Regions from separate parts of the Caballeronia sp. Sq4a genome, predicted to be linked through region 1. Evidence: riboswitches for the same ligand, from Rfam matches in the RefSeq annotation. Region 1 holds a riboswitch; the other holds the start of a gene.
The links. A riboswitch is a leader RNA that binds a small molecule or an ion and turns the genes downstream of it on or off. The one in region 1 is predicted to bind cobalamin.
Positions count from the first base shown of each region.

Region 1 (11,938 bases):
GCGAACTCGAGCGGCCCGCATTGCGCAAAGTGGCGGCCGTCTAAGCGTTTTCTCGCGACAATGCCGCTTGCCTTGCGGGCAATTCATCCAATAGCGCGAGTTTCGCGGCATCGTCCATCGAACGGAACGACTTGATCTCTTCGCGGCTCCTGAAGCATCCCGCGCACAGACCGTGTGCGGGATCGATCTTGCATACGCCCGTGCACGGCGAACCGACCGGCTCTTGCGACTTCGCGCGTGCAATGGTGAAGGCGAGGTCGATGATCGTCATAGCGATTCACCGCGAAAGAGCGCCGCGGCGGCGGCCGGATTCGATGGCCAATACGCGTGCATATACGTGGCCGTGATCGGACCATGGCGATAGAGGGCTTCGCCTTCGGCGCCTGTCGTTGCATGCTTCGAGGTCAGATGCGGCTGCATGGGTGTATCGAGCGTGGAGTAATGGAACGTGTGGCCGGTGAGCGCGCCATGCGCGGTATCGAGCCTTTGCATTGCAAGACGCGCGAGACGGCGCTGCATGAAGGCGTTGCCGGGCAGAAGACCGAGCATCGCATGCTTCGTGCCTTCCACGTCCGTCAGCGTGTCGAGCAGATACAGCATGCCGCCGCATTCAGCGACGACGGCTCTTTCACGCGCCACATGCGCTTGAATCGCTGTCCGCGTGCGAAGGTTCGCGGCGAGCGTGGCCGCTTGCAGTTCCGGATAGCCGCCGGGAAGATAGAGCGCGTCGGCATCGGCGGGCACGGGTTCATCGGCGAGCGGCGAGAAGGTGCTGACGCGCGCGCCCATTGCGTGCAGCAAGTCGATATTGGCCGGATAGACGAATGAAAACGCAGCATCGCGCGCCATGGCGATATGCAAGCCTTCGAGCAAACGCGGCGGCGCTTCCTGCATCGCGTCCTCGAAGCGCACAGGCGGCGGTAGATCGGCAAGCGTGGTAGCGGCAATGGCATCGGCGGCGCGATCGAGACGCGCATCCAGTCCCGCCACTTCCTGCGCTTGCGTCAAGCCCAGGTGACGCTCGGGCAGCGCGATGTCCTCTGCATTCGAAAGATGCCCGCAATAGCGCAGTCCATCGGGGATGGCTTCGGCCAACATCTGCGCATGCCGCGCCGATGCAACGCGGTTGGCTAGCACGCCATGGAACGGCACGTCCGCGCGATAACGCGCCAATCCGAACGCGATTGCGCCGAACGTCTGCGCCATGCCATGCGCGCCGATCACCGCGAGCACCGGCACGTTGAACGCGGCAGCGAGGTCGGCGCTGCTCGGCGTGCCGTCGAAGAGACCCATGACGCCTTCGATCAGGATCAGATCGGCTTCGCGCGCGGCCTCTGCGAGCAACGCGCGGCATGCGTCGAGACCGACCATCGACAGATGCAGCGAATAGACGGGCGATCCGCATGCGCGTTCGAGAATCATCGGATCGAGAAAATCGGGACCGGTCTTGAATACGCGCACGCGCAGGCCACGCCGCGCATGATGACGCGCAAGCGCGGCCGTCACCGTGGTCTTGCCTTGATGCGACGCGCTCGCGCCGATGAAGAGTGCGGGGCAGGAGGGCATGAGTTCAGTACTCGACGCCACGTTGCGCCTTGACGCCCTGCTCGCGATACGGATGCTTCACGAGCCGCATCTCCGTGACGAGGTCGGCCAGTTCGACGAGCGCATCCGGCGCATGACGGCCCGTCACGACCACATGCAGCATCGCGGGACGCGCCTTCAGCACATCGAGCACTTCGTCGAGCGGCAAGTACTCGTACTTGAGCACGGCGTTGAGCTCATCGAGCACGACCATTTGATATTCGCCGCTCTCGATCATGCGCCGCGCTTCGTTCCAGCCTTTGCGCGCGGTCGCCATGTCGGCCTCGCGGTTTTGCGTGTTCCATGTATAGCCGTCGCCCATCGTCACGAAATCGCAATTGGCGACCGCGCTCAGAAAATCGCGTTCTGACGTATGCAGCGCGCCTTTGATGAATTGAACGACGCCGAGCTTCATGCCATGCCCGAGCACGCGCACCGCCATGCCGAAAGCGGCCGTGGTCTTGCCCTTGCCATTGCCTGTGTTGACGATCAGGAGACCCTTCTCGTGATCGGCGGCGGCCTGCTTCTTTTCGTGGCCTTCCTTGCGACGCTGCGTCATGCGCAGATGCGATTCCGTATCGGTTTTCATGGGCTCTTTCAGGCTTTCTTCGTTGCTATGGCGACGGTCACATGACCGTCGATCATCTTCGGCACCACAAGCTCTCCGCCCTCGCTCGCAAGCAGCGCGCTAGGCTCGCACACGCCCTCGGCGGGCATGTGCGCGAGCTCGTCCGCGCGATAAAGGCGCAATGGCAGGGCATGACGCTCGCAGAAAACACGCAAGCCGGCTTCGTCGTGTTTGATGTCGATGCTCGCGACCACCGCGATGTGCGCGAACGTGAGTTCCGGTGCTTGAAGCGCACCAAGCGCATGAAGCGCACGAAGCACGGCCGCTTCTATCGCATCGGCGCTTACGCCGCGTTTGCAGCCGATGCCGACGGCGAGATGGCGTCGGCTCACGCAAGGAAGCATCATCGAACGAATGGACGGAATGCGTGCGCCGCGCATGCGTCCCTCGCGGATGGCGGCGTTCGGCGAAGGCATCATGATGGCGAGATGCGCTTCGTCCCCTGCGCTGGCCGGTATCCGGGCTTGCGTCCGTCATCGCGCAGCCTTCCCACCGTGAACGGGCAGTGGCCGTGTGCGCCATGCGCGATATCATGCAAGCCGATACCGCCGGTCGCGTACCGTTGCGGGGACAGCACAGGTTGGCGAGCGCTTGCATGATCGTGAAGACGCCGCTTCCTGTTTCCCGTTTAACTGCGCGTTTCGTGTGAACGCGCGAGCACCAGTCGCGCGCCAACGATACCACATGCACCGGTTTCGGCGCCGGCTTCCTTGACGCTCTTTCGCAGGCAGCCTAGACTTCACGCAGTTCTGGTGCCCGCGTGCGAGCTTCTTTCGCATGCAGTTAAACGGGAAGCAGGAAGCGGATGCGTTCATCATGTGAACGGACGCGCGCCAACCTGCGCTGCCCCCGCAACGGTAAGCGACCGGCGGTATCGGCAAATACGATATCGCGCGTTGCGCACGAAGCCACTGTCGGTACATGGCAGGAAGGCTGCGCAACGAGGTCGCAAGCCCGGATACCGGCCAGACTTTCGCAGGGTTCACGCCGCGGGGATGCGGCATGGTCCATGATCCATCAGTCGTGCGCTTTTTCCCGCAGATCTCGCCGGCGATACCTTCCTCGCGCGACGCACGCACGACGCACGCACACACGAGCCACGGAGCGACGATGCAAACCCGCAAGATACCCGTCACGGTCGTGACCGGCTTTCTCGGCAGCGGCAAGACCACCTTGATGCGCCACATCATGTCGAATGCGCAGGGCTTGCGCCTTGCTGTCATCGTGAATGAATTCGGCGAGCTCGGCATAGACGGGGAAATCCTGAAGGGTTGCGGCATCGGTTGCGACGACGAAGCCGGGTCCTCCGAGCGCAATCTCTATGAGCTCGCTAACGGGTGCCTGTGTTGCACGGTGCAGGAAGAGTTCTATCCGGTGATGGAGCAGTTGCTGGAACGCCGAGAGCGCATCGATCATGTGTTGATCGAGACGTCGGGCCTCGCGTTGCCCAAGCCGCTCGTGCAGGCATTCAACTGGCCGTCGATCAAGAATGCGTTCACGGTGGATGCCGTGATCACGGTGGTCGATGGTCCTGCCGCCGCAAGCGGACAGTTCGCCGCGAACCCCGCAGCGGTCGATGCGCAACGCAAGGCCGATCCGAATCTCGATCACGAATCGCCGTTGCACGAGCTATTCGAAGATCAACTGTCTTCGGCTGATCTCGTGATCGTCAACAAGACCGACCTCATGGACGCCGACGCACTGCGCCGCGTGGAGGCACTCGTGCGGCCCGAGATTCCGCCGCAAGTGAAGGTCGTGCCCGCGCAAATGGGCAAGCTCGATCTGCATGCGCTGCTCGGTCTGCAATCGGCGTCCGAGGACAGCATTCATCTTCGCCACGATCATCACGGTTCTGCCGACGATGAAGGCCACGTGGACCATCACCATGACGAATTCGATTCGGTCGTCGTCGAAGGACAAGTGGAATCGCGCGAACAGGCCATTGCGGCGTTGCAGGCGCTCGTGGAGAGCCACACGATCTATCGCGTGAAAGGGTTTGCCGCGCTGCCGGGCGCGGGCATGCGTCTCGTGGTGCAAGGCGTGGGCCGGCGTTTCGACAGCTATTTCGACCGGCGCTGGAACGAAGGCGAAGCCGCGAGCCGCTTCGTGCTGATCGGAGAAGACCTCGATGGTCCAACCTTGCAAGCAGCGTTGAACGCGGCGCTGGCGAACGCGCTCGCGCAGGCCTGACGCAATGCATCTGTTACGCACGACGCCCGGAGGTTTCGTCGATGACGCAGCAGGCGTCATGCGTATCGAGCAGACGCGCGCACCGATCGTCGTGCTAAGTTCGGCCGATACCACGCTCGCGCTGCTTGCAAGCGTGTTTCCGCGTCTGGAGCCGGGCTTTCCCGAGGTGCGGCTCGCGAATCAATCGTTTCTGCGCCAGCCCGCATCGGTCGACTTCTATGTCGACGATGTATTGCGTCATGCACGCGTCGTCATCGTCGATCATCTCGGCGGTGAATCGTACTGGCCTTATGGCATCGAGCGAATCGTGGCGCTCGCCGAGCGCGAGAAGCAGATGCTCGCCATGTTCTCGGGCGATCTCACCGAAGACCCGAATCTGATCAGCAAAAGTACCGCGGATGCCGCGTTCTGCCGAGAGTTGTCACGCTATCTGCGCGAAGGCGGCGCGGGCAATGCCGAGGAATTCCTGCGCGCGATCGGTTATCACGCGTTCGGCTTCGGTCGCGCGCCGCAAGCGCCGCGTCCGCTGCCTGCCGTGGCCATCTATCATCCCGAGCGCGACATCGCCGCAATCGACGACTGGCGCGCGCGCTGGACCGACGGCGCGCCCGTCGTCGCGATCCTGTTTTATCGCGCGCATCTGCAGGCGGGCAACACCGCTGTATTCGATGCGCTCATCGAAGCGCTTGAAAAGGAAGGGCTGAATCCGCTGCCGATCGCGATTGCTTCCCTCAAGGAAAACGTGAGCCGCGAAGTGATCGCGCGCTTGTGCATGGAGCATCGCGCATCGCTCGTATTGAACACGACTGCGTTTGCAGCGAGCGTGATCGGCGAAAGCGAAGACTTCGACATTGCGGGCGATGCGCCCGTGCTGCAAGTGATACTGAGCGGCGGCAATCGCGAAGACTGGGAAAAGGACAACCACGGCCTCAACTCGCGCGATGTAGCGATGCATGTCGCGCTGCCCGAGGTCGATGGCCGCATCATCACGCGCGCGGTCAGCTTCAAGGGACTCGCGTATCACTGCGCGCAGACGCAAGTGGACGTGGTCCGTTATCAGGCCGATGCCGAACGCGTTCGCTTCGTCGCCGAGTTGAGCCGCCGCTGGTGCAAGCTGCGGCATACGCCTAACCACGAGAAGCGCATTGCGCTCGTGCTCGCCAACTATCCGGCGAGCGAAGGGCGCATCGGCAACGGCGTGGGACTCGATACGCCGGCATCCGCGGTCGGCATCCTGTCGATGCTCGCCCGCGAAGGCTATCGCGTGGGCGAATTGCCGGAGAGCGGCGACGCGCTCATCGCCGCATTGACGCAAGGCGTGACGAACGATCCCGTGGTTCGCGATATGCGACCGGCGTTGCAAAGCCTTTCGCTCGACGACTATCTCGACGCTTATCGCGCGTTGCCCGCCGATGCACGCGCCGCGCTCGAAAAGACCTGGGGCGCGCCGCAAGACGATCCTACATTGAGGCGCGGCCGCTTCATGATCGCGGGCTATCGCTGCGGCGAAGTGTTCGTCGGCATTCAGCCGTCGCGGTCGCGCGAGCGTAACGACTACGCGAGCTATCACGATGCCGAACTTGTCCCGCCGCACTCCTATCTCGCGTTCTATTTCTGGCTGCGCATGCGCTTCAACGCGGACGCGCTCGTGCATGTCGGCAAACACGGCAATCTGGAATGGCTGCCGGGCAAGAGCGTCGCGCTGTCGGCATCGTGCTGGCCTGATCTGATTCTCGGGCCGATGCCGCATCTTTATCCGTTTATCGTCAATGATCCGGGCGAGGGCAGTCAGGCCAAGCGGCGGGCGCAAGCGGTCATCATCGATCATCTGATGCCGCCGCTCACGCGCGCCGAGAACTACGGTCCGCTGCAAGACCTCGAACGGCAAGTCGATGAGTACTACGAAGCATTGATGGTCGACGTTCGGCGCGCGAAGCTGTTGCGCAAGTCCATACTCGCGAGCATCGTCGAGAACAAGCTGCACGAAGAGCTCGGCCTCGATGCCCCGCGCGATACATCGGGCGAAGACGCGTTGCTCACGCGCGCCGATGCGTATCTGTGCGAGCTGAAAGAAGCGCAGATTCGCGATGGACTCCATGTTTTCGGCGTGTCTCCGCAAGGCGTGCAGCGGCGCGATACGCTGCTTGCGCTCGGGCGTTTTCCGATCGGCGACGGTCAGGGCGCGAACGCCAGCCTCATCACCGCGCTCGCGCGCGATCTGCAATTAGGCGATGACTTCGATCCGCTCGACGCCGACTGGGCCGCGTCGTGGCAGGGACCGCGTCCGCAGGCATTGCAGTCGATGAGTGATGCTCCCTGGCGTCATCACGGCGACACGCGGGAGCGGCTGGAATGCCTCGCCATGCAACTTCTCGAAGGCGAAGCGGCCGCGCCCGGTTTGCATACGGAACGCGTGCTCGCGCGCTTACATGGCGATGTGCTCGCGCGGCTCGATGCATGCGGACCGCAAGAGTCACTGCAACTTAAGCGCGGTCTCGAGGGCCGCTTCGTTCCGCCGGGGCCGAGCGGTTCGCCATCGCGCGGCAGACCCGACGTGCTGCCGACGGGGCGTAACTTCTATTCGGTCGATACGCGCGCATTGCCGACGCAAGCCGCCTGGTCGCTCGGGCTCAAGTCCGCGAACTTGCTCGTCGAGCGGCACGTGCAGGACCACGGCGATTTTCCGCGTGCCATCGGTCTGTCCGTGTGGGGCACGGCCACCATGCGCACCGGCGGCGACGACATCGCGCAGGCATTCGCGCTCATCGGCGTGCGGCCGAAATGGGCGGCGGGCAGCCATCGCGTCACCGACTTCGAGATTCTGCCGATCTCCATCTTCAACCGGCCGCGCATCGACGTTACCCTGCGCGTATCCGGCTTTTTCCGTGATGCGTTCGCGAATCTCATGCATCTGTTCGATGCGGCCGTGCAGGCCATAGCGGACCTCGAAGACGAGCCGGAAGACGTCAATCCGATTCGCGCGCGTATTTTGCGTGAGCGCGACGAGTTGATTGGACGCGGCGTCGATGCCAAGGAAGCTCGGCTGCGTGCCGGCTGGCGCGTGTTCAGCACGAAGCCGGGCGCGTACGGCGCGGGCTTGCAAGAACTCATCGACCTGAAGCAATGGGAAACCGATGCCGACCTGTCCGCCGCTTATCAAAGCACGGGCGGCTATGCCTATTCGCAAGCCGTCGACGGCGCCGAAGCCCGGTCTACCTTCGGCGCGCGGCTCTCGACACTCGATGTGGTGCTTCAGAATCAGGATAACCGCGAGCACGACTTGCTGGATTCGAACGACTATCACCAGTTTCAGGGCGGAATGATCGCGGCCGTGCGTTACTTGTCGGGCGTGCAGCCGCAGGCGTACAACGCGGATCACAGCAACCCCGCCGCGCCGCGCATGCGCACGCTGAACGAAGAGATCGCGCGTGTCGTGCGCTCGCGCGTGGTCAATCCCAAGTGGATCGACGGCGTGAAGCGGCATGGCTACAAAGGCGCGTCGGAACTCGCCGCGACGGTCGATTATCTCTTCGGTTACGATGCCACCGCGCGCGTCGTCTCCGATCATCAATATGCGCTGGTCACGGATGCCTACGTGAACGATGCCGGTACGCGCGAATTCATCGCGCGGCACAACCCGCACGCGCTCCAGTCGATCTGCGAGCGCCTGCTCGAAGCGATGCAGCGCGGGCTGTGGCAGGAACCCGGCGCCTATCGGCAGTCCGTGACGCAGCATCTGCTCGATGTCGAGCAGCAACTCGAAGGCCGACAGACTTGAACGAAACCTCATTTTTCCCCGCGTTTCCTTTCACCGCGCTCGTCGGGCAAGCGCCGTTGCAACAGGCGTTGCTGCTCGCGGCTGTCGATCCGTCATTGGGAGGCGTGCTCGTGAGCGGGCCGCGCGGCACGGCGAAATCCACGGCGGCGCGCGCGCTCGCTGAACTCTTGCCGGAAGGAAAACTCGTCACCTTGCCGCTCGGCGCGAGCGAGGAGCAACTCATCGGCACGCTCGATATTCAAAGCGCGTTGCGCGATGGCGGCGTGAAGTTCTCGCCGGGCTTGCTCGCAAAAGCGCATCGCGGCGTCCTGTATGTCGACGAAGTGAACCTGCTGCCGAATCCTCTCGTCGATCAACTGCTCGACGTGGCAGCGAGCGGCGTGAATATCATCGAACGCGACGGGATATCGCATCGGCATGACGCGCGGTTCGTGCTGATCGGAACGATGAATCCGGAGGAGGGGGAACTGCGCCCGCAATTGCTGGATCGCTTCGGGCTTGCCGTCGAACTCGCGAACTGCTTCGACGCCAACGTGCGCCAGCGGATCGTCAAGGCGCGACTCGCATTCGATTCGGATGCCGAAGCATTTCGCGCGCAGCATGCGGATAATCAGGCGGCGCTCGCCGAACGCATCGAAGCGGCGCGCGCGGCACTCGACCAGTTCGATTTCGATGACGTCGTGCATGCGCATGTGAGCGAGCTGTGCATTGCAGCCAACGTCGATGGCCTGCGAGCCGATCTCGTGATGCTGCGCGCGGCGCGTGCGCTCGCGGCGCTCGAAGGCGCGGAATACGTCGAAACGAAGCATGTTGATTGCGTGGCCGATGCGGTATTGCGGCATCGCCGGCGCGAGCCTGAGGCGCCAAATCGTGAAACATCGCGCGAATCATCGCGCCCGGAAGGCAGCGCGAATACCCCGCAAGGCGGCGACTGGGGCTACATGCCGCCGGAGCCCGTCGGCATCGCGAAGGTCAAGCAGGTCAGGCCGCTCGCCGCAAAAAAAGCCTGAGCCATCGAAGGCCCGACGCCGATGCGAACGCGCATCGTCTTCGATGGCAGGAGGCGCGTTCGCGTGGGCGAGAACATGGGCGTGAAGGGCTCGCTACTGCATCGGTCGACTGGATGGCGACGCTGCGCGCCAAACGCAACGCACGCTTCGATGCCGGTCACTTGCGCTATCGACGCGGCCAAGGCGAAGCATCCGCGCTGCATTGCTTCGTGCTCGATTGCTCCGGCTCGATGCTCGGCGGCGAACGCCTCGCGCGCGCGAAGGGCTTGCTGATCGCGCTGTTCGACCGCGCGTATCGCGAACGCGCGGAGGTCGCGCTGGTGTGCTTCGGCGGGGGACGCGCGGAAGTGCGTCGTCAGCCGGGAACGGCGCATTGGTTCAATGACCGCTGGATCGCGCCGATTGGCGGCGGAGGCGGCACGCCGCTCACGCTCGGATTAGCGACGGCATCGACCGTGCTTGCGCGAGCCGCGCGTCGCAAGCCTTCGCAACGCCGCTGGCTGTGGCTGTTGAGCGATGGACGCACGAACGAGCGGCCCGCGGCGCCCGCGCTTGCGGACCGTATCGTCGTGGTGGATTTCGAGGAAGGACGCGTGCGGGTCGGCGGGGCGCACGCGCTGGCGCTCGACTGGCGCGCGCAGCATATACCCGCCGAATCGCTTCAATACGAGCGAGGCGTATAGACCCATTCGCCGTCGCCGATCACGCGCGTCTTAGACGACCCGACGATCACCATCGTTCGCATATCGACGAGACCGCCGTGCAATTCGCCGAGCGTCACGACGCGCATCGTTTCTGCCGGACGTCCCACATCGCGGCCGAGCACGACGGGCGTAGCCGCGTCGCGATACTCGCGCACGATGTCGATTGCGCGATCGAACTGCCACGGTCGCGCCTTGGATAGCGGGTTATAGAACGCCATCACGAGATCCGCTTCGCTTGCATGCCGGATGCGATGCTCGATCACGTCCCAGGGCTTGAGGTTGTCCGATAGCGACAGCACGCAGAAGTCATGGCCGAGCGGCGCGCCCGCGCGCGCGGCCGTTGCGAGCGACGCGGACACGCCCGGCACGATAGCGAGTTTCACGGCGGCCCATTCGGCATGCGTTGCCCATCCCTCGTCGAGCGCTTCGAGCACGGCGGCAGCCATCGCGAAGACGCCGGGATCGCCCGACGATACGACCACGACCTTTCGCCCTTCGCTCGCGAGTTCGAACGCATGTCGTGCGCGCTGCAACTCCTCGCGGTTATCCGTCATGTGGATGCGCTGGTCTGCGCGAAACGGGCCGGCCATGCGCACGTACGTTTCATAGCCGAGAACGTCGTGCGCGGAAGCGAGCGCGGCTTGTGCGGCAGGCGTCATCAAGTCTGCGCTGCCGGGGCCTAGACCGATGACGGTCAACGTGCCACGCGCGCGACCGATGGACTCCACGTCGAGAGGCGCGTGGCCCACGCTCAGCGCGATTCCGTTCGCGCGAAGCGCGTCATTAGGCGGCTGTTCGCTGCTGAAGCGAAGGGGCACGTTGAGCGCGTTGGCAGCATCGCTGAGCGCATCGAACGTCATGCTTTCTGTCGGTGCGACCAGCGCGGCAAGCGCAAGCGGCGAGAGCCCGTGCTCGCGCAATGCATGCTGAACGCGATCAGCAGTCGCATCGTCCTGCGCTTCGATCCACGCGGCCACGCAACGCGGATGAATCACGAGACTGCTCTCGTCGTTCATCACATGCGGCGTGATGCGCACGGCAAGGCGCGCGTCCTCTGCGCGGGGCAAGTCGGCCTGATTGAGCCACGGTGCATGGCCTTCCACGCGCGTGGTTTCGCCCGCGAGCAGATCGGACACGAAACGCTTGCCGCGCTCCATATCCGCCAGCGCGTAGCCATCGGGCGGCGCGAGCAGGCACATGCCGAAGCGCAGTTCGCCGCTCGTCGTGATCGCGGGCGTGATATCGAGCGCCGCGCCGATCTCGCGCGCGAGCACATTCACGCCGCTCGTGCCACCGAGCAGCGGCACGACGGCGCTGCCATCCTGCGCGACCGCGAGCACTGCCGGCTCCGCGCATTTGTTCGTGAGACAAGGCGCGAGCGAGCGAATGACGATGCCAGCCGCGCACAGCGCGACGATAGGCGTGGCTGCCAGATAGAGCGCTCGCACGTGCGCGCCGAAATCGTCGTAGGCGATATCGGCATGAACCCGGTTGGCGAGACCATGCACGAGCGACCCCGGATAACGCGCCTGAATGCGGCGCGCGACAGGAAGCGCGCTTTCGCCGAGCACGACGATCGCGATCGATGACGCCGCGTTCATGCCTGCCATTTCTTCCCCGGCACGACGAGCAGCGAGAAATAGGGCGACGCCATCGGATCCACTTCATCGAGCGGCACGATCCGTTGATTCGCCATCGTCGCGCGCTCGACATAGAGCGCGCGCTTGTCCAGCCCCAGATCGGTGAGCACGCGCCGCACTTTGTCGAAGTTGCGGCCGAGCTTCATCACGACGGCAGCATCGGATGCTTCGAGCTTGCACTTCAACTCGTCTTCCGGCAGCACGCCGGACAGCACGCAGAGACTCTGATTGCGATAAACGAGCGGCACGCCGAGCACGGACACGCCGCCCAGCATCGAACATACGCCGGGCACGACATGCGCATCGAAACGTCCGGCGAGACGGTCGTGCAGATACATGTACGAACCGTAGAAGAAGGGATCGCCTTCGCAGATCACGGCCACATCGCGGCCCGCTTCGAGATG
Region 1 covers NZ_CP084251.1:712,136-724,073, reverse strand. The annotation lists gene LDZ24_RS17290 (CbtA family protein) at 1-44, shown strand, start outside; gene LDZ24_RS17285 (DUF1289 domain-containing protein) at 41-271, opposite strand; gene LDZ24_RS17280 (cobyrinate a,c-diamide synthase) at 268-1,566, opposite strand; gene cobO (cob(I)yrinic acid a,c-diamide adenosyltransferase) at 1,571-2,173, opposite strand; gene LDZ24_RS17270 (cobalamin biosynthesis protein) at 2,182-2,631, opposite strand; cobalamin riboswitch at 2,644-2,892, opposite strand; cobalamin riboswitch at 2,946-3,197, shown strand; gene cobW (cobalamin biosynthesis protein CobW) at 3,323-4,402, shown strand; gene cobN (cobaltochelatase subunit CobN) at 4,407-8,180, shown strand; gene LDZ24_RS17255 (ATP-binding protein) at 8,177-9,190, shown strand; gene LDZ24_RS17250 (VWA domain-containing protein) at 9,304-9,873, shown strand; gene cobJ (precorrin-3B C(17)-methyltransferase) at 9,852-11,495, opposite strand; gene LDZ24_RS17240 (precorrin-2 C(20)-methyltransferase) at 11,492-11,938, opposite strand, start outside.

Region 2 (11,938 bases), on a different replicon from region 1:
GGCGAGCTATTACGCGGCGCATCCGCTCGATATCTTCAAGGTCTGGGAAGGCGGCATGTCGTTTCACGGCGGCTTTCTCGGCGTGACCTTCGCGATGGTGCTGTTCGCGTACCAGCGCAAACGCACGTGGCTGCAAGTGACCGATTTCGTCGCGCCGATGGTGCCGCTCGGCCTCGCGGCGGGGCGTCTCGGCAACTTCATCAACGGCGAACTGTGGGGCCGCGTGACCGATCCTGCCGCGCCCTGGGCGATGCTGTTCCAAAACTCGACGAACGACGACGCCATCTGGCTCGCGAAGAACCCGCAACTCGACGCCAAGTGGCATCTGATGGAGATCTTCCAGCGTTATCACATGCTGCCGCGCCATCCGTCGCAGTTGTATGAGATTGCGCTGGAAGGCATCGTGCTGTTCATCGTGATCTGGACGTTCTCGCGCAAGCCGCGCCCGGTCGGCGCCATTTCCGCGCTCTTTCTGATCGGCTATGGGCTCGCGCGCTTCACGGTCGAATTCGCCCGCGAACCGGACGACTATCTCGGCCTGCTCGCGCTCGGCCTTTCGATGGGCCAGTGGCTTTCGCTGCCGATGATCGTCGCCGGCGTCATCATGATGGTGTGGGCGTACAAGCGGCATCGTCGCGTGGCGGCGAACGCGGCGTGATCTCGCGCGGGGCCGCGCTTGCGGTCCCGCTTGACCTCGGCCGATCAGCGGCCCATCTGCACCGAGCCGGATACATCGACGGTCACCGTCGTCGTGCCGGCTTCGAGCGCCATCGGCGCGGCCATCTTGGCATCCGCGCCCATGGCGCGCGATTGCATCATCATCACCGGGCGCGGCGCCACGCCGCTATGCCCGATGTTCACCTCGCGAATCGAATAGCTGCTGTAGCCGAACGCCTGCGAGGCGGCTTGCGCCTGCTTGCGGAACGAATCGATGGCCTGCGTCGAGAGCTTCTGCTCCGCGGCGCGCTGCGCTTCCGGCGACAGCGAAAACGTGACGTTGCCAACTTGCATCGACGAACTCATCTTGCCCGCGAGCTTCGAGGCCGCCGCGAAGTCGTGCGATTCGAGCACGATCTCCGTGCGTCCGCGCCATGCGGATATCTTGCCGTCGCGGTCGGTGGACGGATACACCGTGAACGAGCCGCTTTTCGCGGTCACGCCATCGACACCCTTCGCTTCGCGCAATGCGGCTTCGGCGCGCTGATTGAGCGTCGCGGTGAGCGAGGAAGGATCGGCGGCTTCCTGCTCGTAAAAGAGCGTGATGGTGACCACATCCTGCGGCACCTGCGCGCTCGCCTGCGCCGAAAGCGAGAGCACGCCCGCGGGCTGCGGATTGGCGATGACCGTCTGCGCAGCGGCCGAGGCGGAATAGGCGAGAGTGGCGCTCGACATCGCGAGGGCGAGGGCGGCGGCGGTTTTCTTGTTCATCATCGAAGGACTCCAACGCAAGGCGTCGCGTGATTCGCGACCGCACTTAGGCGTCGGCCTCCAGCCCTTAGTTCCTGCTCTAGACGAGGCGTTCGGTAATAAAGCGCCATTCGTCCTCGGTGACCGGCGTGATCGACAGCCGGTTGCCGCGCGCGAGCACTTGCATGCCGGCGAGTTCCGCGTGCTCGCGAAGTTCGGCGAGCGGAATGAGCCGCGTCTTCTTCACGAAGCGCACATCGACGAGCATCCAGCGCGGCGTGTCCTGCTTGGATTTGGGATCGTAGTAGGCGCTCTTGGGATCGAACTGCGTGGGGTCGGGATACGCCGTCGAGCAGACCTTCGCGATTCCCGCGATACCGGGCTCGGGGCAACTCGAATGGTAGAAGAGCACGCCGTCGCCGATTTGCATCTGGTCGCGCATGAAGTTGCGAGCCTGATAGTTGCGCACGCCGGTCCACGGCAGCGTCTTCTTGGGCGCGTGCGCGAGATGATCGATGCTCGCTTCGTCCGGTTCGGACTTCATCAGCCAGTAGCGCATGAGTTCGGCGTGAAGGAGTGTGCGTGCGGTTTTGGGCGATGCAAACAAAAACGGCACCGGTAAGAACCGATGCCGTTCGTGCTTCCAGAAATAAGGTCCCCGCCTCAGCCGCTAGGCCGGCATCCTGAACCTGGGTTCAAGATTGGTCGCGGTAAGCAACACTTCGGGTACATCAGACAGAGTGACGCGCGCGCCCGTGCTGCAACGTTCCGCAACCGTGCCAATGTAGCATTGGTTCAAGGAATATATGACCTTGGCGTACCAGGCAGGGAGACCTCACTGTACACCAAACGTTTGGTCCTTGCAGCCCTTGCCTGCGTTTCTCGCGGTATCTTTTTTTGATGGATATCGCGACGCTGATTAGATCAGCGCATGACCGTCAGTGCGCTTCATATTGCGCAATGACAGCGCCGAGCTGCTCGTTCATCGAATGCATGGTGCGGCGGATTTCCTCGGCGGGGAACGCTTCGCCGTGGCGCACGCTTTCCTGCAGCTTGAGCAATTCGGACGCCAGCGAAAGCGCGGCCATTACCGCGATGCGGTCCGTGCCGCGCACGCTGCTTGCGTTGCGTACCTTGTTCATTTCGGCATCGACGCGGGCCACGGCTTCGCGCAGCGCGGCCTCGGTTTCCGGCGAGCACGCGAGGCGATACTGCTGGCCGAGAATGGATACTTCGATCTGCGTGGTCGTCATGCCTTCTCTCCTTGATGATGCTCGCCGTGCACTTCTTCCGCGTGCGCATGTTCGTGCTGCGCTTCGCGCGACGCGCTGGATTCGGCGTTCAGAAGATCGAGCTGATTGTCGCTTTCGGCATGATGCGCTTTGCCGCGCGGCAGCTTTTCGAGGATCGCGTTGAGGCGCACTTGCGCGTCGTCGATCTTCGCGGACAGCGAATCGCGTTCGCCTTGCAGCGTGTCGCGCTCGTGGCGAACCTGCGCGAGTTCGGCCTGAACGCTGGCGTAATCGGCGCGCAGCTGTTCGATTTGTGCTTCGAGCGCGAGACGCGCCTGATTGTGGCGCTCGCTGATCTTGATCAGCCGGCCGATGTTCCCTGACAGTGATTCGAGTTCGTTGAGCATGTGCTGCGTCCTCTAAAGACCTGGCATTTTAGCGCGGTTCAACGGTGCTTCCGATAATTGTCTCGTTTCGAGACGTAACAACACGCGATCTTGCGCGCATCGCCGCGTATTCATGTGCGGAATGGCCGCGCGTGACGCACTCGGATGCGCGGCTGACGACGCTTGCTCGTCGCTCGCTCGTCGCTCAAGCCTCGCGATGACGGGGCGCGCGCCTTCTTGACGGCCCCCATGCGCGCTCCTACACTTGCCGCACTTTTGGTGCTCGCGCCGCCTTTCTTGCGGCGCAGTCAAACGGGAAACAGGAAGCGTCGTCTCGCCTCGCGCGGCTCGCCAACCTGTGCTGCCCCCGCAACGGTAAGCGACCGCAACGCAAGTTGCAAGTCGTCCCTCGCGCGTTTCTTCGTGTTGCTCCGTGGTCGTTCGCCATCAGAGACGCGACTGCAAGAAACGTGTCGGCGCCACTGCGCTTTCATGCGTGGGAAGGCGGGACGATGCGTCGCCAGCCCGGATACCGGCCAATCGTCCAGCGCGCCGATGCCTTGCAAGACGGCGCGCGCGTCGCGCACAGACCTCGCGGGGAGCGGGGCACGCGCCAGTCTCCAACGGGAACGCTCCACACATGCTTTTGCCTTCGTCCGGCCTCATTCGTCGCGCGGCGCGCGTCGTGATGTGCGCCGCCGCGAGTGCGCCGCTTGTCCAGGCCGCGCACGCCGATTCCGATTCTCCGTCGCAGACACTCGCGCCCGTCGTCGTCACGGCGACGCGCGGCGCGCAACGGCTCGCCGATTCCATCCCGCAGGCAACGCTCTTCGACGCGCAAGACATCGCCGACAGCAATGCAAACGATGTGCTCGGGCTCATCGCGCTTGCGCCCGGCGTGCAGATCACGCGCAACGGCGGGCCGGGCGCGACCTCGGGCGTCTTCATACGCGGCGCGTCGTCGACGCAATCACTGGTGCTGATCGACGGCGTGCGCGTCGAATCGGTCTCGCTCGGCGCGGCGCAGTTGTCGCAACTGATGCTCGATCAGACCGGCCGCGTGGAAGTGGTCAACGGCAACGTGTCGGCGCTGTATGGATCGAATGCAATCGGCGGCGTCGTGCAGATTTTCACGAAGGAGGGCGAAGCACATCCGCCGCGCTTTCACTTCGAAGCCGAATACGGCAGCTATCACACGCAGCGGCAGTCGGCGGGCGTCGACGGCGCGCTCGATGCCGATGGCCGCACCACGTTCAGCCTGAACGTGTCGCGCGAGAAGACCGACGGCTTCTCGTCGATCGATCCCGCGCGCGCGCCCGCCGCGAATCCGAACGCGAACGGTTATCTGAACGAAAGCGTCGCCGCGACGCTGCGCCACAAGTTCAGCGACAAGTGGGACGCAGGCGTGCGCTTTCTGCAATCGAACGGCGTGAACAGCTTCGACGATCCCTACGGCGTGCCGACCGATCTCAACGAATCGCATGATCGCGTGCGCTCGGCGTCGGTGTTCGCGAACGGCAAGCTGACCGACAACTGGACGACGCACTTCACCGTCGCGCAGGGGCAAGACCGCGCGAACATCGAGCACAACGGCGTCTACACGAGCCGCTTCGACTCGGAGAACCATCAGTATCTGTGGCAGAACGACTTTCGGCTCACCGAGGCGCACAAGCTCGTATTCGGCTACGAGCATCTCGACCAATCGCTCGACTCCGATCAGTTCAGCGCGCCCGACCGGCATGTGAACTCCGTCTTCGCGGGCTATGTCGGCCGCTTCGGTCCGAGCGAAGTGCAGGCCAACGTGCGCCGCGACCAGTATTCCGACTTCGGCGGCGCGAACAGCTACTATCTGGGCTACGCGTACAACTTCGATTCGCACTGGCGCGCGAGCGCGAGCTACGCGGCGGCGTTTCGCGCGCCGAGCTTCGACGATCTCTACTATCCGTTCAGCGGCAATCCGTCGATACAGCCTGAGCGCAGCCATTCGGCCGAGGCCGCGTTGCAGTACGCATCGGACAAGATCGGCGTGGTGCGCGTGACGGCGTTCGAGACGCGCTATTCGAATCTGATCGACTACGTGGGCGACAGCAGCGGCTTCTACACCGCGCAGAACGTCGGGCGCGCGAAGGTGCAGGGCGTCGAGGGATCGTGGGCGGGGCACGTGGGCGCAACCGACGTGCGCGCGAGTGTGACGTTTCAGAATCCGGTCGACGAGACGAATCACGAAGAGTTGACGCGTCGCGCGCGGCGCTTCGCGTCGCTGTCGGCGCATCGCTCGATCGGGCGCTGGCGCGTGGGCGGCGAATGGATCGTGAGCGGCGCGCGCAGCGACTACGATTCGACGCTCGCGGGCTACGGCGTCGTCAATCTTTCGGCGCAATACGACATCACGAAGTCGTGGTACGTGAATGCGCGCATCGATAACCTGTTCGACCGCAACTATGAACTGGCTTACTCGTACAACACGCCGCGTCGCGGCGCTTACGTCACGGTCGGCTGGCATCCGTCGTGAGCCACGCCGCTGACGCGCGCCGCCCGATGAAGGCGATGCACGCAACGCGCGCCACCGCGATCTGGCTCGCGCTCGCGGCGGCGGCTCTTGGCGTGCTGGCGGCGTCGCTAGCGCTCGGAAGCGTCGCGCTGCCGCCATCGCGCGCCATCGCCGCGCTGCTGCATGCGCATGCGGCCACGCCCGATATCGCCGATGAGATCGTGCTGAACCTGCGATTGCCGCGCGCGCTCGCGGGCTTCGCGTCGGGCGCGCTGCTCGCGCTCGCCGGCGCGCTGCTGCAAGTGCTGCTGCGCAATCCGCTCGCCGAACCGTACGTGCTCGGTGTATCCGGCGGCGCGGCGGCGTTCGCGCTTTCCGCGATGCTCGCGTCGATGCCGTGGTGGGGCGTCGATCTCGCCGCGTGCGCGGGCGCGCTCGCATCCATCGTTCTGGTGCTTGGCCTTGCTCGCACGCACGTGTGGCACGGCGAACAGGACGCATCGCCACGGCTCTTGCTCACGGGCGTCGTGGTCGCGGCGGGCTGGGGCGCGCTCATCACGCTGATACTCAGCATCGCGCCGGAGAACCGGCTGCGCGGCATGATCTTCTGGCTGACCGGCGACCTCAACGGCGCATCGACGCCGTGGCCCGCGATGCTCGCGCTCGGCGTGGCGCTCGCGTTGATCGTGCCGTGCGCGCCGCAGTTGAACGTGCTGCTGCGCGGCGAAGCCACGGCGCGTTCGCTCGGCGTGCCGGTGGAACGCGTGCGGCTGCGCGTGTATCTCGTGGCATCGCTCGCGGCTGCGGCGGCCGTCACGACGGCGGGAACCATCGGCTTCGTCGGGCTCGTGGTGCCGCATCTGCTGCGGCTCGCGTTCGGCAACGATCAGCGCATGCTCGTGCCCGCCGCCGCGCTCGCGGGCGGCCTCGCCGTGATGAGCGCGGACCTCGCCGCGCGCACGGTCATCGCGCCCGCGCAGTTGCCGGTGGGCGTCGTCACGGCGCTGATCGGCGTGCCCATGTTCCTGTGGATGCTGCTGCGAAGGCCGCGATGAAGCCGCTATCTGTCGACAATCTCGTCTTGCGCGCGGGCGCCCGAACGCTCGTCGATGGCCTTTCTACGACCATCGCGGCGGGCGAAGTGTGGTGTATCGCCGGGCCGAACGGCGCGGGCAAGACCACGCTCATCGGCGTGCTGGCGGGACTCGCGAAGCCGGCGTCCGGCGCAATCACGCTCGGCGGCCGCGCGCTCGCGTCATGGCGCGCGGCGGACCTCGCCCGCGAACGCGCGCTGATGCCGCAAAGCACGCACGACGCCTTCAGCGCGACCGTGCTCGACACCGTCCTGCTCAACCGCTTTCCGTATCTGACGGGCTGGGGCTGGGAAAGCGAAGACGACCGCGCCGCCGCGCACGACGCGCTCGCGGCGCTCGGTCTCGCCGACCTGGCTTCGCGCGACGTGCTCACGTTGTCGGGCGGCGAAAGGCAGCGCGTGGCGCTCGCCGCCGCGCTATGCCAGCAAGCGCCGCTCGTGCTGCTCGACGAACCGCTCGCGCATCTGGACCTGCATCATCAGATCGACTGCCTGCATGCGCTCGCCGCCGCGGCGCGCGACGAGGGACGCGCCGTCGTCTTTTCGTGCCACGACCTGAATCTCGCGCGCCGCTTCGCCACGCACGCGCTACTACTCGACGGCCAGGGCGGCGCGCATGTCGGTGCTGTCGCCGACGTGCTCACGCCCGCGCGCGCGAGCGCGGCGTTCGGCTACCCGCTGGTCCTGATCCGCGATGGCGAGCACGAAGCGCTCGTGCCTTCGCTTCACACTTTCTGACGAGGAACGCCGATGTCCACCGCCCACGCGCTGCCCAAGCCTAGGCCGCTCGACCGCAGCATCGAACCGGAGCTGCGCCGCATCATCGACATGAAGACGAAGCCGCCCGGCAGCCTCGGCCGGCTCGAAACGCTCGCGCTGCAAATCGGGCTGATCCAGCAGACGACGAAGCCGCGCATCGAGCGTCCCGCGATGATCGTCTTCGCGGGCGATCACGGCATCGCGGCCGAAGGCGTGAGCCCGTATCCGCAGGAAGTGACGGCGCAGATGGTCGCGAATTTTCTGGCGGGCGGCGCGGCGATCAATGCGTTGTCGCGCTCCGTCGGCATGGCGCTCGAAGTGGTCGATGCGGGCGTCGCGACGCCCATTCCGGTCGATCACGGTTACGAGCGCCTGTCGCTGGGTCTCGGCACGCGCAACTTCGCGCGCGAGGCGGCGATGTCGCGCGAGACGGCGCTCGAAGGCATCGCGCGGGGCGCGGCGCGCGTGCGACACCACGCGTCGCTCAGGACGAACGTGATCGGCTTCGGTGAAATGGGCATTGCGAACACATCGGCGGCGGCGTGTCTGATGAGCCGCTTGTGCGCGCTGCCTATCGACGAATGCGTCGGGCGCGGCACGGGCCTCGACGATCGCGGCCTCGCGCATAAACGCGCCGTGCTCGGGCGCGCGCTGGCATCGCATGCGGCGAGCGGCGACGCGATCGACACGCTCGCCACCTTCGGCGGCTTCGAAATAGCGATGATGACGGGCGCGTATCTCGCGGCGGCAGAAGCGCGCATGACCATTCTCGTCGATGGCTTTATCGCGACGTCCGCGCTGCTCGTCGCGTCGCGAATCGCGCCGGACGTGCGCGAGTACTGCGTGTTCGCGCATGCATCGAACGAAGCGGGGCATCAGCGCATGCTCGCGCATCTGGACGCCGCGCCGCTCTTGCAACTCGACATGCGTCTGGGCGAAGGCACGGGCGCGGCGCTCGCGCTGCCGATCCTGCGCGCGGCCGTGGCTTTCGTCGACGAAATGGCGAGCTTCGATGCGGCGGGCGTCTCGAACAAACAAGCCTGACATGAACCGGCCGCTCGACGAAGTGCGCTATTTCTTCACGGCGCTCGGCTATTTCACGCGCGTGCCGGTGCCGCGCTGGGTCGGCTTCGAGCGCGACTATCTGAACGCGGCGGCGCGCTACTTTCCGCTCGTCGGCGCGATGGTCGGCGGCGTCGCGGCGCTCGTCTATCTCGCCGCGCTGCGCGTGTTTCCCGCAGGCATCGCGGTGCTGCTTTCGATGGCCGCGACGCTTCTGCTCACCGGCGCGTTCCACGAAGACGGACTCGCCGATTGCGCCGATGCCTTCGGCGGCGGCTACACGCGCGACGACGTGCTGCGCATCATGCACGATTCGCGCATCGGCGCGTTCGGGGCCATTGCGCTCGTCATCGCGCTCGCGCTGAAGTGGCAAAGCCTCGCCGCGTTGCCGCCGATGCGCGCAGTAGTCCTGATGATTTCCGCGCACGCTGCGAGCCGCGCGTTCGCGATCAGCTATCTCCTGACGCTCGATTACGTGCGCGCCGAAGGCAAGGCGAAGCCGGTCGCGCAGCGCATGAGCGCGATGTCCTTCGCGATCGCGATGCTCTTTGGTTTGCCGTGGCTCTTTTGCTTCGGCTGGAGGTTCGCCTGCGTCGCGATTTCCCTGCTCGCGTTGCTGCGCGTGGTCGCCGGGCGTTACTTCGTGCGGCGCATCGGCGGTTATACGGGCGATTGCCTCGGCTGCGCGCAGCAGGTTTTCGAAATTGCGATCTATCTCGTCGGGCTCGCATGGACCTCGTCCTGATACGTCACCCGGCTGTGGCCGTCGATGAAGGCGTCTGCTACGGCCAGACCGATGTGCCGCTTGCCCGCGATGCGCGCGCTTCGGCGCATGAGATCGACGCGCGCATGCGTTCGCTCGATGTTCCCGCTTGCGTCGATGGATGGCACACGAGTCCTTTGCGCCGATGCGCTTTGCTGGCCCAGGCGCTCGGCACGGCCCGCATCGACGCGCGGCTCTCCGAACTGCATTTCGGTGCATGGGAAGGCCGCGCGTGGAACGATATCGACCGCGCGCTCATCGACGCGTGGGCCGCCGATATCGAGCACGCGCGTCCGCACGGCGGCGAGAGTCTCGCGCAGTTCGGCGAGCGTGTGACGGGGTGGTTCGATGAGACGTTCGCGAACGCGTCGAATGCGGTGCATGTGGTCGCGCATGCGGGCGTGGTGCGGGTGCTCGCCGCGTATTTGCTGCGCGTGGATCGGGCGAGCGTGTTGCAATGGCCGATCGCGTTCGGTGGGATCGTGCAGCTTCGGCGGTTCGGTACGGGGTGGGGGCTCGTGAGGTGGAATGCGTAGCGCTTCGCTAACGCCGCTTCCGCGCCAAATCCAGATCACGACAAAGCTGCGCCGCCCCGAGCGCCAGACGCGGCGTCGGTCGATTGATCAGATCGCCGTCGATGCCGAACAGATTGCCACGCGCGACCGCCGTCAGCGACGTCCACTGCTTCCACCGGTCGAGCGCGGGCAATGGGCGGTCGGGCTTCGTCGCGCCGGGCGTCGCGGTCACGATCGCCTCGGGGTTCGCGGCGAGCACGGCTTCGGTCGAGACGGTCGGCACGCGCGGCGCTTCGGCAGCGAACACGTTCACGCCGCCGCATAGCCCGATCACTTCGCTGAACACGTTGTCGCGATTGAGCGTCATCAGCGGATCGTCCCAGACCTGATAGAACACGCGCACCGGCGGCTGTTGCGCGTACTGCGCGCGCAGTGCCGTGATATCGCGCGTGAAAGCCGTCGAAGCGGCCCGCGCCGTGTCTTCGGTGCCGAGCAGCGCGCCCAGCTTGTCGATGCTCGCGGGGATATCGGCGAGATGCTTCGGCTCGCTGAAGAAGAGCGGGATGCCGAGCGCCTTCAGCTTATCCGTCTGACGCGCCGCATTGCCGTGCCGCCACACGACGATCAAATCCGGATGCAGCGCGACGATTCGCTCGAGATCGAGCGCCTTGTTGTCGCCGACGCGCGGGATCGACTGCGCTTCTTTCGGATAGTCGCTATAGCTCACCGTGCCGACGATGCGCGCGCCGCCGCCCGCCGCGTACAGCAACTCCGTGACGTGCGGCGCGAGGCTCACGACGCGCGTCGCGGGCGCGGTGAGCGTGACGGGAGCGCCGGCGTCGTCCGTGACGGTCAGCGACGCGTGCGCGTGATTCATCGCGAAGAGGGCGGCGCATGCGCAAAGATTGAGCCGTACGTTCATCCCGCAATCTCCGCAAGCCCGCGTTCGAGCCGCGCCCAATCGCCTTCGCTGCCCGGCAAACCGACGCGCACACTCGGCGTCATATCGGACCGCTCGAACAGCCGCGTCCAGATGCCGCGCGTCGCCAGTTCCTGTTGCAGCGACCGCGCCCGCGGCGTTAGCGTCCATGCGAACAACGGCGTGCCGCGCACCTCGAACCCATGTCGCGCGAGGATTGCAGCGAGTCGCGCGCCGTCGCACTGCAAACGCTCGCGCGTCTCCGCCTGCCACGCGTGGTCGGCAAAGGCGGCCATGACCGCATGCCGCGCCGGCCCGCCGACCGTCCACGCGCCCAGCATGTCGCGCAACGCGTCGAGCAACGCAGGCGCGGCGAGCACGAAGCCCGCGCGGATGCCCGCCAGCCCGAAGAACTTGCCGACCGAACGCAACACGACGAGACCATCGCGAGCGCTTTCATCGGCGAGCGACGCGGCCGGATCGGCGTCGGCGAAGGCTTCATCGACGATGAGCGTGCCGCCGCGCGAAGCCAGCCGCGCGTGCCAGCGCAGCAGTGTTTCGCGGTCGAGCCGCTCGGCCGTCGGGTTATTCGGATTGGCGACGATCACGTGATCGAGCGACGCAGGCAACTCCGCGCAGGCGATATCGAGCGGCACCACGCGATGCCCCGCGCGCGCGAACGCCGGCGCATATTCGCCGTACGTCAGCGGCGCGACGCCCACCGTGCCGCGCTCGAGCAGATACGGCAGCGCGCGGATCGCCGCTTGCGAGCCCGCCACCGGCAGCGCGAGCGGCGCGCCGTAGTAACGCGCGGCGCAATCGGCGAGGCCGTCGTCGTCTTCGGGCAGGCGTCGCCAGGCGTCCGGCGGCACGGGCGGCACCAGATAGCCGCGCGGATTGATGCCCGTCGAGAGGTCGAGCCAGTCGTCGAGCGGTATCGAATAGCGGCGCGCGGCGTAGCGCAAGTTGCCGCCGTGCGGAATCGGATCAGGCATTCGTCGTCACACTCAGGATGGCGAGGACCAGAAACACGGCGAGCCACAGCAGCACCGAACGGTCGATGAGCCGCAGCGCCGCCACGACATGCCGGGGCGTCGCGTTGTGGCCCGCGCCGAGCGTCGGCCGCGCTTCGAGCACGCCGTGATAGACCGCCGCGCCGCCGATCAGCACGTTCAGGCTGCCCGCGCCCGCGGCCATCACCGGGCCGGCGTTCGGACTGTCCCACGAACGCGCCTGCGTGCGCCAGCAGTGCCACGCCATGCCGGTGTCGCCGGTGAGCGCGTAGCTCGCGGCCGTGAGACGCGCGGGCAG
Region 2 covers NZ_CP084250.1:642,000-653,937, forward strand. The annotation lists gene lgt (prolipoprotein diacylglyceryl transferase) at 1-658, shown strand, start outside; gene LDZ24_RS02960 (SIMPL domain-containing protein) at 703-1,428, opposite strand; gene LDZ24_RS02965 (EVE domain-containing protein) at 1,508-1,966, opposite strand; RNA gene ssrS (6S RNA) at 2,059-2,241, opposite strand; gene LDZ24_RS02975 (cell division protein ZapA) at 2,346-2,660, opposite strand; gene LDZ24_RS02980 (ATPase) at 2,657-3,046, opposite strand; cobalamin riboswitch at 3,286-3,581, shown strand; gene LDZ24_RS02985 (TonB-dependent receptor domain-containing protein) at 3,666-5,537, shown strand; gene LDZ24_RS02990 (FecCD family ABC transporter permease) at 5,573-6,571, shown strand; gene LDZ24_RS02995 (ABC transporter ATP-binding protein) at 6,568-7,347, shown strand; gene cobT (nicotinate-nucleotide--dimethylbenzimidazole phosphoribosyltransferase) at 7,360-8,412, shown strand; gene LDZ24_RS03005 (adenosylcobinamide-GDP ribazoletransferase) at 8,414-9,175, shown strand; gene cobC (alpha-ribazole phosphatase) at 9,160-9,729, shown strand; gene LDZ24_RS03015 (cobalamin-binding protein) at 9,737-10,630, opposite strand; gene cobD (threonine-phosphate decarboxylase CobD) at 10,627-11,622, opposite strand; gene cbiB (adenosylcobinamide-phosphate synthase CbiB) at 11,615-11,938, opposite strand, start outside.
Region 2: it holds a riboswitch for cobalamin, as region 1 does, so the genes downstream of both, LDZ24_RS02985 (TonB-dependent receptor domain-containing protein) here and LDZ24_RS17270 (cobalamin biosynthesis protein) in region 1, are expected to answer to the same signal.